DNA from 2 places in the Isoptericola hypogeus genome. Region 1 is predicted to be linked to the other one. Evidence: predicted binding sites of a transcription regulator. Region 1 holds the regulator's gene; the other holds the start of a gene.
The links. Region 1 encodes Rex, which represses fermentation and respiration genes when NADH is low (regulators of the CRP and FNR family bind a similar motif). Its sites were predicted from a motif close to CTTGTGAANNNNTTCACAAG; they were not measured.
Positions count from the first base shown of each region.

Region 2: mqo (malate dehydrogenase (quinone)) is a predicted target of Rex. The motif match lies at 6,557-6,576, and genes of this name have one in related genera.

Region 1 covers NZ_BAAAPM010000003.1:673,512-682,682, forward strand. Annotated here, with positions in the region: gene ABD254_RS05395 (histidine phosphatase family protein) at 1-536, opposite strand, end outside; gene ABD254_RS05400 (MarR family winged helix-turn-helix transcriptional regulator) at 654-1,121, opposite strand; gene ABD254_RS05405 (YceI family protein) at 1,270-1,818, shown strand; gene ABD254_RS05410 (redox-sensing transcriptional repressor Rex) at 1,895-2,563, opposite strand; gene ABD254_RS05415 (glutaredoxin family protein) at 2,583-2,900, opposite strand; gene ABD254_RS05420 (HAD family hydrolase) at 2,936-3,742, shown strand; gene ABD254_RS05425 (30S ribosomal protein bS22) at 3,876-3,974, opposite strand; gene ABD254_RS05430 (GntR family transcriptional regulator) at 4,191-4,826, shown strand; gene ABD254_RS05435 (MFS transporter) at 4,826-6,052, shown strand; gene ABD254_RS05440 (acetoin utilization protein AcuC) at 6,049-7,224, opposite strand; gene ABD254_RS05445 (TrkH family potassium uptake protein) at 7,359-8,723, shown strand; gene ABD254_RS05450 (potassium channel family protein) at 8,800-9,171, shown strand, end outside.
Region 2 covers NZ_BAAAPM010000009.1:45,121-54,291, forward strand. Annotated here, with positions in the region: gene ABD254_RS18185 (UxaA family hydrolase) at 1-264, opposite strand, end outside; gene ABD254_RS18190 (LacI family DNA-binding transcriptional regulator) at 261-1,337, opposite strand; gene ABD254_RS18195 (pyridoxamine 5'-phosphate oxidase family protein) at 1,543-1,983, shown strand; gene ABD254_RS18200 (Re/Si-specific NAD(P)(+) transhydrogenase subunit alpha) at 1,995-3,557, shown strand; gene pntB (Re/Si-specific NAD(P)(+) transhydrogenase subunit beta) at 3,554-4,966, shown strand; gene mqo (malate dehydrogenase (quinone)) at 4,977-6,539, opposite strand; gene ABD254_RS18215 (maleylpyruvate isomerase family mycothiol-dependent enzyme) at 6,651-7,364, opposite strand; gene ABD254_RS18220 (pyridoxine/pyridoxamine 5'-phosphate oxidase) at 7,361-8,041, opposite strand; gene ABD254_RS18225 (TetR/AcrR family transcriptional regulator) at 8,038-8,595, opposite strand; gene ABD254_RS18230 (GNAT family N-acetyltransferase) at 8,662-9,171, opposite strand, start outside.

The sequences.
Region 1 (9,171 bases):
AGCGCGCACTCGCGGCGGCGCGGGTCGTGCGCCAGCGACCGGCCCTCGAAGGAGCGGCGTGCCATCCAGACGGGGAGCTGGTGGCTGACCAGCACGACCTCGTGACCCGCGTACGCGCGGCGGGCGTCGTCGACGGCGGCGCGCATCCGGGTCACCTGGTCGGCGTAGGCCTCGCCCCAGGACGGCCGGACCGGGTTCCACAGGTACCGCCAGTACCGGGGGTGGGCGAGCTGGCCGGGGTTCGACCCGATCGTGGTGCCCTCGAAGTGGTTGCCGGCCTCGACCAGCCGGTCGTCCGTGGCCAGCTCCAGGCCGAACGCCCCGGCGACGGGGGCCGCGGTCTCCTGGGCACGCTGCAGCGGCGAGGCGACGACGCCGACGACGTCGCGGCCCGCGGTCGACAGGTGCTCGGCGACCCGGCGGGCCATCGCCTGGCCGCGCTCGGACAGCCGGTACCCGGGGATGCGCCCGTAGAGCACCCTGTCCGGGTTGTGGACCTCGCCGTGCCGCAGGAGATGGACGGTGGTGGTGGCCATGGCTCCCAGTGTCCCAGACGGCCGGAGCGCCCAGGTCCCGCTCAGCGGGCCTCCGGCCCCGGGGTGACGAGGTTCACGCGGCGCGGCAGGCCGGCCCGGCGGGCGGACGACAGCGGGCTACTCGGCGCCCTTCGCCGCGTGCGCGACCTTGGACATCGCACGGCCCAGGGTGGTCATCTCGTCGGCGTCGAGCACGTCGACGAGCAGGCGCCGGACGGCGGTGACATGCCCGGGCGCCGCGGCGACGAGCGCGTCGTACCCGGCGTCGGTCATCACGCAGCGCACGCCGCGGCGGTCGCCGGGCACCGGCTCCCGCGTGACGAGTCCCCGCTTCTCCATCCGGTCCACGGTGTGCGTGAGCCGGCTGCGCGAGAGGGCGAGGAAGTCGGCCAGGGCCGACATGCGCAGCGCGCGTTCAGGCGCCTCGGAGAGCTGCACCAGCAGGTGGTACTCGCCGAGCGTCACGGGCAGGCCCTCGTCGTGCGCGTCCCCGAGCGCCTCGAAGAAGCGCGACGTGCCCTCGAGGAAACGGCGCCACGCCCACTGCTGGTCCTCGTCAAGCCAACGCACCGCGTCGTGATCCATCGAGCCCCCGTCGTCGTCCCGCACACTCGTGACCGCACCCACGGGAATAGGTTACGAGACCCGGGTGTTGACGCCTCACGACCGCGATAGTTGAGGGCTCAACTATCTTGGTCGCGCCAGCCCGCTCGCCCCACACCGAGGAGAACCCATGACCGCGCTTCCCGCAGGCCTCACCGCCGGTACCTACGCCATCGACGCCGCGCACTCCACCGCCTCCTTCTCCGTCCGCCACGCGGGCATCGCGAAGGTCCGCGGCACGATCGCCATCACCGCCGGCACGATCGTCGTCGGCGACGACCTCGAGTCGTCCTCGGTGACCGCCGAGCTCGACGCGGCGTCCGTGAGCACCGGTGACGAGAACCGCGACGGGCACCTCAAGAGCGCGGACTTCTGGCACGCCGAGGAGAAGCCGGTCTGGTCGTTCGCCTCCAAGGGCATCTCGTTCGACGGGGACGACTACACCATCCACGGCGCCCTCACGATCAACGGCGTGACGAACGACATCGAGCTCCCCACCGAGTTCGCCGGCACCGCGACCGACCCGTTCGGCAACGCCCGCGCCGGCTTCGAGACCGAGCTGGAGATCTCCCGCAAGGACTACGGCCTGACCTGGAACGCCGCCCTCGAGACCGGCGGCGTCCTGGTGGGCGACAAGGTCAAGATCGCCCTCGACGTCTCGGCGATCAAGCAGGCCTGACCCTGGACCGCCCTCGTCGGTCGAGCCCGTCGAGACCCTCCCCTGGTCTCGACGGGCTCGACCGACAGCGTCTTGCCTATCTCGGCGAGGCCGGCGAGCCGTCCGTGGCCGCGCGCGCGGCGGCGTGGAACGCGAGGATCTGCAGCTCGCCGGCCACGTCGACGGAGCGCACGACGACGTCGTCGGGCAGCTGCAGCGCCACCGGCGCGAACGACAGGATCTCGCGCACCCCGCACGCGACGACCCGCTCCGCGAGGCCCTGCGCGACCGGCCCCGGGGTGGCGAGCACCACCATCGAGATGCCGCACCGCGCGAGCACCTGCTCCAACGCGTCCACGTGCTCGACGACGATGCCGGCCGCGGTGCGCCCCACGACCTGCGGGTCGGCGTCGAGCAGCGCCGCCACCTGGAAGCCGCGCGCCGCATACCCGGAGTAGTTCGCCAGCGCGTGGCCGAGGTTGCCGATGCCGACGATCGCGAGCTTGTGCTCCGACCCCAGCCCCAGCGCCGCGGCGATGTACGACGCGAGCGACTGCACGTCGTAGCCGACCCCGCGGGTGCCGAAGGACCCCAGGTACGACAGGTCCTTGCGCAGCTGTGCCGACCCGACGCCGGAACGCTCCGCCAGCTCCGAGGAGGACGTCGTCGTCACCCCCGCGTCCGCCAGGTCGCGCAGGGCGCGCAGGTAGTAGGGCAGCCGCGCCACCGTCGCGGCCGGCACCGTCGCCTCACCGAGCTCGATCACGTCCGATTCCCTCCCCGGGCTAGGCGGCCAGCCGCCGCGCGAGCCGCGCGCCGTCCACCCGCCAGAAGCCCTGCTGCACGCCGTCGACCTCGACGACGGGCACGTAGTCCCCGTACTTCGCCACCAGGTCCGTCCCGGAGGCTGCCGCGCCGCCCGACGCGCCGTCCGACCCACCGCGCGCCGCGTCGCCGACCTCGATGTCGACCTCGCGCCACGCCTCCCCCGCCGCCTCGCACACCTCGACCACGACCGCCCGCGCGTCGTCGCACAGATGGCATCCGGGCCGGGTGTACAGGACGACACGAGGTGCGTCGACGGATCCTGGCGGCCTGCTCACGAGCACAGCGTATCTGCGCCGATACAGTGGACCGCATGCCGTCGCCCGCCGAGTCTCCTCGACCGCCGGTCCGGGCCGCAGCGTTCTTCGACGTGGACAACACGATCATCCGCGGCGCCAGCGCGTTCCACCTCGCCCGGGCCCTCTACCAGCGGCGGTTCTTCGGCACCGGCGACCTGGTGCGGTTCGCGCTCATCCAGGCGAAGTACCTCGCGTTCGGCGAGTCGCGCTCCCAGATCGAGTCCGTGCGCAGCAAGGCGCTCTCGCTCATCGCGGGGCGCTCGGTGGCCGAGATCACCGCCGTCGGCGAGGAGGTCTACGACACCGTCCTGGAGCTGCGGATCTTCCCGGGCACCAAGCGCCTGCTCGACGAGCACCTCGCCGCGGGCGACCAGGTCTGGCTGGTCACGGCGACGCCGGTGGAGGTCGGCGGGCTCATCGCCCGCAGGCTCGGCGCCACCGGCTGCCTCGGCACGATCGCGGAGCACTCGGGCGGCTTCTACACCGGGCGGCTGGTCGGCGACCTCATGCACGGCGAGTCCAAGGGAGCCGCGGTGCGCGAGCTGGCCGAGCGCGAGGGCATCGACCTGTCCGCGTCGTACGCGTACGGCGACTCCCTCAACGACCTGCCGATGATGCGCTCGGTCGGGCACCCCTGCCCGATCAACCCCGACGCCAGGCTGCGCCGGCACGCCAAGGACGTCGGCTGGCCGATCCGGGAGTTCCGCGGCCGCAGCCAGCGGGTGGCCGGCCGGGGCATGAAGACGGCGTCCTGGGCGGGCGCCGCGTGGGTGGCCGGGCTCGTGCTGCGCACCATCAGCCGGCGGCTGCGCGGCCGCTGAGCCTGTCGCTGGTTGAGCCTGTCGAAACCAGGTCTCGACAAGCTCGACCGCCGGTGGAACGCGACGAGCCCGGCACCCTCGGGAGAGGGTCCGGGCTCGATGCGTGCGGCCCGCTCAGTGAGCGGGCGCGGCGTCACTTCTTGTTGCGGCGCTGGTGACGCGTCTTGCGAAGCAGCTTGCGGTGCTTCTTCTTCGCCATGCGCTTGCGGCGCTTCTTGATGACGGAGCCCATGAGGTCCTCACAATGCTGGTCGGATGGTGGAGCACGGTTGGTCCCTCGAGCCCTGTGACCAGGTGCAGCCGACCAACACGGAAAAGTCCGTCCCTCAGCGTACCCGATGCATCCCGTGGCCCCGAACGCGGGCCCGACGGGGACGCTCCCCGACCGCGCCGAACCGCCCGGGAACGAGTTGCACTCAACCTTGCATGCAACCTACGGTCCGGAGCGATGACGACTCCGCCCGGCGCCGCCGACCGCGCCTACCAGCACACCAAGGCCAAGATCCTCTCCGGCGAGATCCCGGGCGGAGAGCTCCTGTCGGAGGGCGTGGTGGCCGCCGAGCTGGGCATCAGCCGCACCCCGGTGCACGAGGCCTTCCTCCGCCTGGACGCCGAGCGCCTCCTCGTCGTGGCCTCCCGCCGGGGCGCTGCCGTCGTGCCCATGGCTCCCGACGAGGCCCGGGACGTGCTGGAGATGCGCGAGGCGATCGAGACCTCCACCGCGCGACGCGCCCTGGCGCACGGCGCCCCGCCCGCGGACGTGATCGACGCCATGCGGGAGAACCTGCGCGTACAGCGCGAGGCGGCGGTCTCCGGCGACGTCGACGCGTTCGCGGCGGCGGACGGCGCGTTCCACACGATCCTCGTGCGGGCCTCCCGCAACCAGGCCGCCCTGCAGTTCCACGACCTGCTGCGCGACCGGCAGCAGCGCCTGCGCAGCCAGCTGCTGCACGTCGGGCCGCAGGAGGTCGCGGCGTCGCTGGGGGACCACGAGGCGATGCTCGCCGCCGCCGAGCGCGGCGACGTCGAGGAGTTCTGCCGCCTCGTGGGCGAGCATGTGCGCCGCCACCGCGGGATCCTGTGATGCCGGCCTCCGCGGCCGGCTGGAAGGGCGTCTTCGGCGCCCTCTTCGTGTGCTCCTGGGCCGGCAACCAGTTCAGCCCCATGCTGCTGATGTACGAGGACGTGCGCGGCTACGGCGACGCGACCGTCAACGCGTTCCTCGGGGTCTACGTGCTGGGGCTCGCGCCGGCGTTGCTGGTGGCGGGCGCGCTGTCCGACCGACACGGCCGGCGGCCCGTGATGTTCGCCGGCACCCTGCTCGCCATGGCCGCGAGCGCCGTCCTCGCCCTCGGCGGCGTCGGCGCGCTCGGCCCGGTGCCGATCTTCCTCGGGCGGTTGCTGTCGGGAGTCACGGTGGGCACCGCGATGGCGGTGGGCACGAGCTGGTTGAAGGAGCTGTCCCAGGTGCCGTTCGACCGGTCCGCCGATGCCGGCTCCGGGGCGCGCCGGGCGTCGCTGGCCTTCACGCTCGGGTCCGGGGTGGGAGCGCTCGTCGCCGGGTCGCTGGCGCAGTGGGGCCCGTGGCCGGAGGTGCTGCCGTACCTGGTGCACCTGGTGGTGACCGCGCCGTTCGTCGTCCTCGTGCGGCGCGTCCAGGAGACGAGCACGGGCGGGGGCGTGCCCGGACCGCTCCGCGCCCGGCTGCGCTTCCCGGCCGCGGGGCACCGACGGTTCACCCGGGTGGTGCTGGTCGTCGCGCCCTGGATCTTCGCCGCCGCGGCGCTCTCCTACGGGTACGCGCCCGTGCTGCTGCGAGAGCAGACGGGCGACCTGGGCGTCGCCTACGCCACGCTCCTGACCGTGGTCGCGCTGGGCGTCGCCGCCGTGGTCCAGCCCGCCGCCAAGCGGCTCGACGCCGTCGACAGCGCGCGGGGGCTCATGGTGGCCGTCGTCGTCCTCACCCTCGCCGTGGCGGCGGTCGGCGCCGCCGTCACCGCCGGCTCCCTGTGGTGGGGCGTCGCCGCCGCCGCGGTCGCGGGCGCGGGCATCGGCGTCGGGCTCTCGTCCGGCCTGCTGGAGGTGCAGCGCATCGCCGGCCCGCGCGAGCTGGCCGGCCTGACCGGCGTGTTCTACGCCGTCGCGTACGCGGGGTTCCTGCTGCCCGCGCTGATGGCGGCGGTCACTCCGCCGTTCAGCACGGCCGCGCTGTTCGGCGTCCTGCTCGTGCTCGGCGCCGTCTCCGTCGTCGTCGTGGTGGCGAACTCCCGGCGGCACCTCCCGGCCGGGCCGCACAAGGCGAGCAGCTAGTCGCGGTAGGGGTCCAGGCCCCAGGTGGGGAAGACGTGCCGACGGGTGGCGAGGATCGCGCGGTCGACGTCGTCGGACGGGTCGTAGCCGTCGGACCACGGGCGCCACGCGACCTCTCTCCCGCCGAGCCGTTCCGCGGGGTCGAGGCCGGACAGCTCCTCGACCTCCCGCCGCCACGACTCCGGCAGCTCGAGCCCAGGCGGCAGCGGGACGTGCGCCGCCTCCGCGACGAGGCTCGCCCACACCAGCGGCACGACGTCGACCACCGCGTACCCGCCGCCCCCGAGGGCGACCCAGCGGCCGACGGCGACCTCGTGAGCCAGGTCGTGCACCCAGCGGGCGGCGGTGCGCTGCGCGTCGACGCTCACGTCCAGGTCGGTGAGCGGGTCGTTGCCGTGCGCGTCGCAGCCGTGCTGCGAGACGATCGCCTGCGGGCGGAACTCGCGCACCACGGCCGGCACGACGGCGTCGAACGCACGCAGCCAGCGCGAGCCGTCGGTGCGCGGCGGCAGCGCGACGTTCACGGCCGTGCCCTGGGCCGCCGTCCCGCCCGTGTCGCCGGGGTTCCCGGTGCCGGGGAACAGGGTGTGCCCGTCCTGGTGCAGGGAGACGGTGAGCACCCGCGGGTCGTCCCAGAAGATCGCCTCGACCCCGTCGCCGTGGTGGGCGTCCAGGTCGACGTACGCCACCCGCTCGGCGCCGAGGTCCAGGAGCCGCTGCACGGCCGCGGCGGCGTCGTTGTAGATGCAGAAGCCCGACGCCGCGCCGCGGTGGGCGTGGTGCATCCCGCCGGCGACGTTCACCCCGTGCGCGACCCGACCGGACCACACCGACTCGGCGGCGTCCACCGACGCCGCGACCAGCCGGGCACCGGCCTCGTGCATGGTGGCGAACACCGGGTCGTCCTCGGTGCCGAGGCCGCGCGCGGGGTCGGGCTGTCCGGTGGCAGCCGCGCGCCGCACGGCGGCGACGTACTCGGCGTCGTGCACGGTCTGCACGACGGCGTCGGGGGCGGGGACGACGTCGCCCACCTCCAGGGTGGGCGCCTCGAGCAGCCCGAGCTCGCGGACCAGCCGCATCGTGAGGTCGAGCCGGGCGGGGGCCATCGGGTGCCCGGGGCCGAAGTCGTAGCGCAGGAGCTCGGGGCTCCACAGCAGCCGGGCGACGCGCATCCCGTCACCGTAGCCCACGGCGTGGCAGGCTGGGGCCGCGCGGTCCGTCGCCGAGACGGGCCGCGTCGCGGGCGAAGGACGGTCGATCGACGAGGTCGAGAGGGGGGCGCGTGGCGACGACGTGGGGCGGCCGCATGCTCGCGCTGCGCGGCTGGGTGGACCGGGCCGCGCGCGAGTACCCGGCCCGCCTGGCGATGACGGTCTTCGCGGCCGTCATCACCCTGTTCACGCTGCTGCTCCTCCCGCCGTGGGCGACGGCGTCCGGCCGGAGCGCGTCGATCGTGGACGCGCTGTTCACCGCGACGTCGGCCGTCTGCGTCACGGGCCTCGTCGTCCACGACACCGCGACCTACTGGTCCGAGTACGGGCGCGTCGTCATCCTGCTCGGCATCAAGATCGGCGGGCTCGGGGTCATGACCCTCGCGTCCCTGCTGGGCCTGGCGGTGTCGCGCCGGCTCGGGCTGACGCAGAAGCTGCTCACCGCGTCGGAGACCAAGACCGAGCGGCTTGGCGAGGTCGGCGCCCTGCTGCGCACGATCATCATCACGGCGACGTCGATCGAGGTGGCGATCGCGCTGCTGTTGTTCCCGCGGTTCCTCGCGCTGGGCGACCCGGCGGGGCTCGCGGCCTGGCACGCGGTGTTCTACGGCATCTCGTCGTTCAACAACGCCGGCTTCGTGCCCACCGAGCACGGCCTGATGCCGTTCGCGTCGGACTGGCTCGTGCTGATGCCCATCGCCGTCGGGGTGTTCGTCGGCTCGCTGGGCTTCCCGGTGATCCTCAACATCATGACGCACCGCCGTCGTCGCCATCACTGGATCCGGAGCCTCTCGCTGCACACCAAGCTGACGGTGACCACCAGCCTCGGGCTGCTCGTCGGCGGGGCGCTGTTCATCGGCGCGCTGGAGTGGTCGAACCCCGCCACCCTCGGCGCGCAGGACGGCGCGACCCGGGTGCTGTCGTCGATCTTCGCGTCGGTGATGCCGCGGTCCGGCGGGTTCAGCACCGTCGACGTGCACGAGATGCACCAGGAGACGTGGCTGGTCACCGACGCGCTGATGTTCGTCGGCGGCGGGTCCGCGTCGACGGCGGGCGGCATCAAGGTCACGACGCTCGCCGTCATGCTCCTCGCGATCCTCTCCGAGGCGCGCGGCGACAAGGACACCGACGCGTTCGGTCGGCGGATTCCCCGGGACACGATCCGGCTGGCGATCGCGGTCGTGTTCATGGGCGCGACCGCGGTGCTCGTGTCGTGCCTCGCGCTGCTGCGGCTGACGCCGTTCAGCATGGCGGAGGTGCTGTACGAGGTGATCTCGGCGTTCGCCACGGTCGGCCTGTCCACCGGGATCACGCCCGACCTGCCCGACCCCGCCAAGTACTGGCTGAGCGGCCTGATGTTCGTCGGCCGCGTGGGCGTCATCTCGGTCATGGGCTCGCTGGCGCTGCGCGACCGGCGGCGCATCGTACGCTTCCCCGAGGAACGTCCGATCGTCGGGTGAGGCGCAACAGCGTTCGTCGGTCGAGCCCGTCGAGACCACTCCTGCGTTTCGACAGGCCCGACCACCAGAGAGGAGCATCGTGCCCGAGAAGAAGGTCCGCGAGCGGGACGCCGGTGTGCTCGTCGTCGGGCTGGGCCGGTTCGGCTCGGCGATCGCGTCGACGCTCGACCGGCTGGGCCAGGACGTGCTCGCCGTCGAGCGGGACGAGCGGCTGGTGGCGCAGTGGTCCGGCCGGCTGCCGCTCGTCGAGGCCGACGCGTCCAACCCGGAGGCGCTGGAACAGCTCGGCGCGCGGGACTTCGGCGTCGCCGTGGTCGGCGTGGGCACCGAGCTGGAGGCGTCCGTGCTGATCACGGGCAACCTCGTGGACATGGGCACGCCGCAGATCTGGGCCAAGGCGATCTCGGCCGAGCACGGCCGCATCCTCACCCGCATCGGCGCGCACCAC
Region 2 (9,171 bases), on a different contig from region 1:
CTTGCGCACCTCGGCGCCCGCCGGCACGGCGCGCAGGGCCAGCTTGTGCCCGCGCGGCAGCGTGGAGGCGGTCGTCGTCTCGCCGCCGGGGAGCCGCACCACCGTGCCCGCCGGGACCTGGCGCGTGGTCACCGCGACGTCGTCGCCGGGCCGCAGCACCAGGGCGACGTCGGCGAGGTCGACGACGCCGGGCAGGGGCGCGGCGTCGGGCGACGACGCGCCCGCGGCCAGGGGCAGCAGCGGGTGGTGCGGGGCGGTGCTCATCGGATCACGACCTCGGGATCGGTGCGTGCGGGCGGGCTGGGGGAGAAAGCCGGGGGTGCGGGCGCGGTCGACGCCCGCACCACGAGCTCGACGGGCAGGCGCCGGTGCCGGGCCGCGGCGCCGGCGTTGCCGCCGAGCAGGTCGACGGCCTCCCGTCCTGCCCGCGCCAGGGGGACGGCGACGGTGGTGAGCGCGGGGGTCACGAGGGCCGCCGTGGCGACGTCGTCGAAGCCGACGACGGAGACGTCGTCAGGTGCCCGCACGCCGCGGGCGTGCAGGCGCGCGAGGACGCCGAGCGCCACCAGGTCGTTGAAGCACAGCACGGCGGTCGCCCCGGCCGCGAGGGCCAGGTCGGCCGCCTGCACGCCCCCGCCGTGCGTGGGGCGGAAGCTCCCGAGGTCGAGGACCGCGCCGCCGGCGGCGGCGCCGAGCGCCGTCCGCCGCTCGGCGTCCGACCAGGACGTCCGGGGGCCGCCCGCGTAGGCGACGGTCTCGTGGCCGAGGGCGCGGAGGTGGTCCACCGCCTGCCGCACGCCGTCGGCGATGTCGAAGGACACCGAGGGCGCGCCGGGCGCCTCGCGGTTGACCAGCGCGACCCGGCCGTCGGCGGCGAGCGCTTCGCTGATCACCGAGCCGAGCGTCTCGGCCGGCATCCGTGGCGAACAGAGCACGAGGCCGTCCACCCGGTTGCCGAGCCGGGCGACGACGTCCTGCTCGAGCGTCGCGTCCTCGTCCGTGTCGGCCACCAGCACCTCGCGGCCGGTCTCCCGGGCGCGCGCCTGCACCCCCTTGGCGACGGCGGCGAAGAACGGGTTGGCCAGGTCGGGCACCACGAGACCCACGGTGGCGGTGGTGCCCGTCGTCAGGGCGCGGGCCGCCGGGTGCGGGCGGTAGCCGAGCGACGCGGCCGCCCGGGCCACCTGCTCGCGGTTGGCGGCGGAGACGTGCGGGGCGTCGGTCAGCGCGCGGGACGCCGTGGCCGGCGACACGCCCGCGGCGCGCGCGACCTCGCGCAGCGTGACCATGCGCACCCCCGAGCTCGACGACGACAGGGCTGGAACCGGTTCCAGCACGTTTCAGGCTAGCCTACCGGCCGCTCGCACGGGGTCGTCATCGGGCCAGGTGAACCACTCCTCAGACGGCGCGGCGGGCAGGTTGGCACCTCGTCGCGGCCACGGCGAACGCCTACCGACGAACGGCGAGCGCGCTCGCGTGCCCGCGCGGTAGCGTCGGGGCACGTCCACGGCCGCCGCCGCCCGTCCGACCCGAGGAGACCTCGTGCCCCGTCCGCCGCTGCCGACCACCGCCCTCGACCTCGTCCGCCGTGCGCAACCCGCCGTGATGGCCGTCGTCCGGCCCGACGGGAGCCCGGTCACCGCGGCCACCTGGTTCGTGTGGGAGGACGACGACTCGCCGACCGGCGGGCATCTGCTGGTCAATCTCGAGGCGGGCCGCAAGCGGCTGGAGCACCTGCGTGGCAACCCGCAGGTGAGCCTCACCGTCCTCGACGACGACTGGTACACGCACGTCACGCTGCTCGGCCGGGTGGTGGAGCTGCGCGACGACGCCGATCTCTCGGACACGGACCTGATCGCCCGGCACTACACCGGCCACGCCTACCCCGTCCGGGACCGCCCCCGCGTCACCGCGCGCATCGACGTGGACCGCTGGACGGCGTGGGGAGCGCTCCGCAGCCTGGTCGACAACACGGCACGCTGACGGAGGCACCGATGCGTCTCGGCGTCCCCCGCACCACCGGCGAGGACCACCGGATCGTCGCCGTCACCCCCGACGCGGCTCGTCGGCTCACCGAGCTCGGGTACGACGTCCTCGTCGAGCCCGGTGCGGGCGACGGCGCCCGGCTCGGTGCCCACGAGTACGTCGCGGCCGGCGCGCGCGTCGCCGGGCGGGACGACGTGTGGTCGGCCGACGTCGTCGTGGCCCTGCACGCGCCCGGTCCCGCCGAGCTCGACCTGCTGCGGCCCGGCGCGGTGCTCGTCGCGCAGCTCGCCCCCGCGACCGATCCCGAGCTGCTCGCCGACCTGGCCGCGCGCGGCGTTACGGCGCTCGCGCTCGACGCCGTGCCGCGCATCTCGCGGGCGCAGTCGCTCGACGTGCTGTCGGCCCTGTCGAACGTGGCGGGCTACCGCGCGATCGTCGAGGCCGCCGAGGAGTTCGGCGGCATGTTCACCGGGCAGGTCACGGCCGCGGGCACGACGCCGCCCGCGCGCGTCTTCGTCATCGGCGCCGGCGTGGCCGGCCTCGCGGCGATCGGCACCGCCGCCAGCCTCGGCGCCGACGTGCACGCCTTCGACGTGCGGCCCGAGGCCGCCGACCAGATCGAGTCGCTCGGGGCCCGGGTCGTGCGCGCCGCGGACGCGACGCAGCAGGTCAGCGCGGACGGCTACGCGAGTGCCCTCACGACCGACCAGGAGGCGGCGGCGCTGCGGACCTACGCCGAGCAGACGGCGCGGGCCGACGTCGTCGTCACGACGGCGCTGGTGCGCGGCACGGCGCCCACCACCGTCACGCGGGAGATGGTCGACGCGATGAAGCCCGGCTCGGTGATCGTCGACCTCGCCGCGTCGGGCGGCGGCAACTGCGAGCTCACGGTGCCGGGGGAGCGCGTGGTCACCGCACGCGGCGTGGTCGTCCTCGGGTACACGGACCTGCCCGCGCGGCTGCCGCAGCACACCTCGCGCCTCGTCGGCACGGTCGTGGCGGGCGTCGTCGCGCTGATCACACCCGGCCAGGACGGGCGGCCGGTGCTCGACCTCGACGACCCGGTGGTCCGCGGCATGACCGTCACCACGGGCGGGCAGGTGCTGTGGCCGCCCCCGCCCGTGCAGGTCTCGGCGGCCCCGACGGAACCGCCCCCCGAGGCCGCCCCGCCCGTCGGCCCGAGGGCCTCGGCGCAGCGGCACCGCCAGCGTCGCGTCGTGCTGGCCGCGCTGGGCGGCGTCCTCGCCGGCCTGCTGATCGCGGCGTCGCCGCCGGAGCTGGTCGGCCACTACACGGTGTTCGCGCTCGCCGTGGTCGTCGGTTTCTACGTCATCTCGAACGTCACGCACGCCCTGCACACGCCGCTCATGGCTCAGACCAACGCCATCAGCGGGATCATCATGGTCGGCGCGCTGCTGCAGATCGGCGACCCGTCGCCGGTCGTCACGACGCTCGCGGTGGTGGCGGCGGCACTGGCGGGTGTGAACGTCTTCGGCGGGTTCCTCGTCACCCGGCGGATGCTGGGCATGTTCCACCGGGACGAGCCCTCGCGGAGCGGGGGCGGGCGATGACCGTCACGTCGGTCGTGCAGGCCGCCTACGTCGTCGCAGGCATCCTGTTCATCCTGTCCCTGGCGGGGCTGTCCGCCCAGGAGTCCGCGCGGCGCGGGACGCTGCTCGGCATGCTCGGCATGGGGCTGGCGCTCGCCGCGACGATCGCGCTCGCCCTCGAGCGCTCGGCCCGCCCGTGGCCGGTGACGGCGGGGTTGATCCTCCTCGTCCTGGTCGTGGGGGCGGCGGTCGGCACGTGGCGTGCCCGCCGCGTCGAGATGACGCAGATGCCGGAGCTCATCGCGCTGCTCCACTCGTTCGTGGGGCTCGCGGCGGTGCTCGTCGGGTACGGGTCGTACCTGGGCGAGCCCGTGGGGGCGGGCGGGGCCGACGCCGTGCACCGGGTGGAGGTCTTCCTCGGCGTCCTCATCGGCGCGGTGACGTTCACCGGCTCGGTGGTCGCGTTCGGCAAGCTGTCCGGGCGGTTGCCGTCCGCGCCGCTGACGCTGCCGGCCCGCAACCTGCTCAACCTGGTCGCGCTCGTCGCCTGCGGAGGCCTGCTCGCGTGGTTCGTCGCGGCGGGCGGGGTGGCGGCAGGGACGGTCCCGCTCGTGCTGATGACGCTCGTCGCCCTCGCGCTGGGCTGGCACCTGGTCGCGGCGATCGGTGGCGGGGACATGCCGGTCGTCGTGTCGATGCTCAACTCGTACTCGGGCTGGGCGGCCGCCGCGGCCGGGTTCACGCTGGGCAACGACCTGCTCATCGTCACCGGGGCGCTGGTGGGCGCGTCCGGCGCCATCCTCAGCTACCTCATGTGCCGCGCCATGAACCGGTCGTTCTGGTCGGTCGTGCTGGGCGGCTTCGGCACCGGCGGCGGGACGGCGCCGGGCGTCACCGCGGAGCAGGGGCAGGTGCGCGAGACGTCGCCCGAGGCGGTGGCCGACCTGCTCACCGCGGCCCGGTCGGTGGTCGTCGTGCCGGGCTACGGCATGGCGGTGGCGAAGGCCCAGCACCCGATCGCGGACCTCGTCGAGCGGCTGCGGGGGAACGGCGCCGTGGTGCGGTTCGGCGTGCATCCCGTGGCAGGGCGGCTGCCGGGACACATGAACGTGCTGCTCGCGGAGGCCCGGGTGCCCTACGACATCGTGCTCGGCATGGACGAGGTCAACCCCGACCTGCCCGGCACGGACGTCGTCCTCGTCGTCGGGGCGAACGACACCGTGAACCCCGCCGCGCAGGACGACCCGTCCTCGCCGATCGCGGGCATGCCGGTGATCGAGGCGTGGAAGGCGCGCGACGTCGTGGTGTTCAAGCGCTCGCTCGCCACCGGCTACGCCGGCGTGGGCAACCCGCTGTTCTTCCGTGCGAACACGGCCATGCTGTTCGGCGACGCCAAGGAGCAGGTCGAGAAGATCGTCCAGGCGCTCTGACGTCGGGGCGTCAGACCCGCGAGTCGGCCTGCGACTCGTAGACCGCCGCGTCGAGCACGCCGTCGGGGTGGACGAACGCCGACTCCGGGACCGCGGTCCCGGCGGAGGAGATGCCGCTGACGTCGGCGGGGACGCCGCCGTCCAGGCTCGGCATCACGGTGGCGAGCTCGGGACGCCACTTGGTGAACCGGAACGGGAAGCACTTCTCCAGCACGTCGACCATCGCCGACGCGGCGGTCGAGGCGCCCGGGGAGGCGCCCAGCAGGCCGGCGATCGTGCCGTCGGAGGCGGCCACGATCTCGGTGCCGAACTGGAGCACGCCCTTGCCGTCGGAGTCGCGCTTGATCACCTGGACGCGCTGGCCGGCGGTGATCCGCTCCCAGTCCTTGGGGTGCGCGGTGGGCATGAACTGCTGCAGCGCGTGGAACTTCGTCTCCGGCGCGGCGGCGAGCTGGCCGACCAGGTACTGGGTGAGGTCGAGGTTCTTCAGGCCTGCACCGAGCATCGACGTGAGGTTGTGCAGCCGCAGCGACGTGATCAGGCCCAGGTACTTGCCCTTCTTGAGGTACTTGGGGCTGAACCCGGCGTACGGGCCGAACATGAGGTACTGCTTGCCGTCGATGACGCGGGTGTCGAGGTGCGGCACGGACATCGGCGGGGCGCCGACGTCGGCCTTGCCGTACACCTTGGCCTGGTGGCGGGCCACGACCTCGGGGTTCGAGGTGCGCAGGAACTCGCCGGAGATGGGGAAGCCGCCGAAACCCTTGATCTCGGGGATGCCCGCCGACTGCAGCAGGGGGAGCGCGCCGCCGCCGGCGCCGACGAAGACGAACTTCGCGGTGACGGTGTGGTGGCGGCGGTCGGCGTTCCACGAGCGGTCCTTGACCCGCAGCCGCCAGCGGCCGTCCTTGGTCTTCTTGAGGCTCGTGATCTCGTGCTCCGTGCGCAGCTGCGCGCCGCCTCCGACGAGGCCGTCGATCATCTGGCGGGTGAGGTTGCCGAAGTCGACGTCGGTGCCGGACGTCGCGCGGGTCGCGGCGACCGCCTCGTCCGGGTCGCGGTCCTGCGTGAGCAGCGGGGCCCACTGCTGGATGGCGGACCGGTCGGTGCTGAACTCGAGGTCGCGGAACAGGGGGTGCTTGCCGAGCGCCTCGTAGCGGCGGCGCAGGTAGTCGACGTTCTTCTCGCCGCGCACGAACGTCATGTGCGGGGTGCGGGACAGGAACGAGTCGTCCTTGAGGCGCCCGGAGGCGACGAGGTGCTGCCACAGCTCGCGCGAGACCTCGAACTGCTCGTTGATCGTCACCGCCTTGCTGATGTCGATCGAGCCGTCCTTGCGCTCCGGCGTGTAGTTGAGCTCGCAGAGCGCGGCGTGCCCGGTGCCCGCGTTGTTCCACGGGTTGGAGGATTCCTGGGCGACGTCGTCGAGCCGCTCGTAGATGCGGATCGACCAGCTCGGCTCGAGCTGCTGGAGCAGCGTGCCGAGCGTGGCGCTCATGATCCCGCCGCCGATGAGGACGACGTCGACGTCGGCCCGCGCGGGGGCCCCAGCAGTCGTAGCAGGCGAAGTCACGTAGCCATGCTACGTCGCGCGTGAAAACTGTCACAAAGAAAGAGATCAACCTCACACGACGCCCTGACCTGCAGTGACGCAGGTCACACCGGAGTTCGGCGAGGGCGCAGGTCAGCGCGTCGGGGCCGCCGCCGACGGCCACGGGCCGAGCTCGGGCAGCGGCACCGCGACCCCGTCGCGGGCGGCCGAGACCGCCCCTCTCGGCTCGCGGCCGGCGAGCCACGCGGCCACGTCGTGCGGGTCGCCGACGAGCTCGACGGCCGCCGCGTCGCCCCCGTCCTGCGGACCGGGCAGCCGGACGGCGAGGAAGTCGCGCAGGTGTGCGCGGAACGCGTCGTCCCACGAGTCGTACCCGATCGCGCGGTCGCCGAGGCCCGCCGTCGCGTCGACGGCGTGGATGCGGGCCTCGCGCCACCAGGCGAGCAGCGCGTCGGCCAGGACGCCGTCGCGGTAGGCGACGGGCGCGGACCAGGCGTCCCGGTCGGCCGGGTCCGGCCATGCCGCCGCGAGGCGCCCGCGAGCGGCGGTCAACGCCTCGACGTGCTCCGCCGTCGTGCGCACGGACCCCGCCTCGATCGCCGCGTCGCGCCCGGCCTTGCCGCCGTCGTACGGGGCGACCTTCTCGCCCCGGGCGGCGTACTCCGCCTGGCGGGCGAGCGCCGCGGCGACGTTCGCCACGTGCGCGAGCACATGGCCCAGCGTCCAGCCGGGCAGCGACGACGGCGCCGAGCCGGCATCGGCGGGCAGCGGGCGCACGGCGTCGATCAGCGCTCCGAGCGCGGCGTCGGCGTCGCGGGTCGCGTGGGTCAGGTCGGGAATGCTCACGGCCACAGCAGCTCCTTGGTCCAGGTGGTGTTCTCGAGCCGGTAGCGCAGGCGCGCCTGGCCCTTGTCGTCGCTCGCCTGCCAGAACTCGACCTCCGTGGGCGCGAGCGTCCAGGCCGTCCACGACGGGGCGACGGCGGCGGGGTCGGCGCGCGCGTCCTCGAGCCGGTCGGCGAACGCGCGCGAGTACTCCGCGCGCGAGCCGAGCGGCTCGCTCTGGTGCCCCACCAGCCCGGCGGCCCGCGATCCGTCCGGGCGCGCCCGGAAGTCCGCGGCGCCCGCCTCCGGTCCCGCCGACGTGGCCCGTCCCGTGATCCGCACCTGCCGACCGAGCTCCCGCCAGAAGACGGTGAGCGACGCGTGCGGGTTCGCCGCCAGGTCGCGGCCCTTGGGGCTGGCGGCGTGACCGGCGAACCACCAGCCGGCGGCGGTGACGTCCTTGAGCACCAGGGTGCGGGCGTGCACCCGGCCCTCGGCGTCCGCGGTCGACAGGACGGCGGCGTGCGGGGCGCCGATGCCGGCGGCGAGGGCGTCGTCGAACCAGCGTGCGAACAGGTCCTGCGGCGTGCCCGGCGCGGACGGCAGGTCGTCCAGGTCGATCCCGAAGGGCGGCAGGCCGGGCGGGAAGGTCGGCAGCGCGCGCAGGCGCTCGCGGAAGCTCGTGCTCGCGGGGGTCATGGTGTCTCCTTCAGCATCGCGACGAACCCTCGTACCGCGGCGCGCATGGCCTCGGGGTCGCCCGTGGCGCGGGCCAGCACGTACCCGCCCTGCACGACGGCGACGGCGGTGTGCGCCCGGTCGCGGGCCTCGGCCTCCGGCAGCCCGGCGTCGCGCAGGGTCGCCGTGACGGCGTCGAGGAGCCGCACGAAGTAGGCGGTGACGACGTCCCGCAGCCCGTCGTCGTCCATCACGGCCTGGTCGCTGGTGAGCCGGCCGACCTTGCAGCCGGCGAGCGCCTCGCGAGGCCGGCGTACGTACCCGATTACGCGCTCCAGGGCGGGGCCGCCCGCCTCGAGGTCGCGGCGGGCGGCGGTGAGCGCCTCGTCCACGGTGGCCCCGACCGCCGCCACGGCGAGGTCGTGCTTGGTGGGGAAGTGGTGGTAGAGGCTGCCTTGCCCGACGCCGGACGCCGCCAGCACCTGCCGCGGGCTGGTCGGTCCGACGCCCTGGGCGGCGAAGAGCTCCTGCGCCGTCGCGACGAGCCGCTCGCGCGCATCGGTGGTCGTGGTCATGCCGCCACCATACCTACCTCTAGGTATGGTGGCAATGCGCGGGGTCGGACGCTCCCCGCGGTCGGTTCAGAAGTAGTCGCGGACGTGCACCTGCCGGCCGCCCCACAGGGCGTCCCAGGTGTCGTCGTGGTCGGTCGGCCCCGTGAGGTGGCCCGCCAGGCGCAGGTTGGCGCACGACTGCGCGCCCGCGTAGGACTGGGCGATCCCCGCCGAGGTGAACGTCATGCGGTCGCCCGCGCCGACGCCGGGACCGGTGTCCGGCACCACGCGCACCTCGCCGTGGTCCACCCTGCCGACCACCCCGAGCGTCCACGCGCCCTCGAGGTCGGGGGCGGCAGCGTCAGCGACGGCGAACGGCACGCGGGCGGTGACGGGGGCGAGCCGCCCGGCGCCCAGGGCGCCGGGCACGTCCAGCAGCCGCAGCATGTACGGGCGGGACGTCACGGTGGCGGCGTGGTCGGGCAGGACGATCCGGGCGACGTCGGTGCCGGCCCAGCCGCCGGACGTGGACAGCGCGACCTCCCCGACGACCCCGGAGAACGTCCCGAGCAGCCGCCACAGCGCCCGGGCGGCATC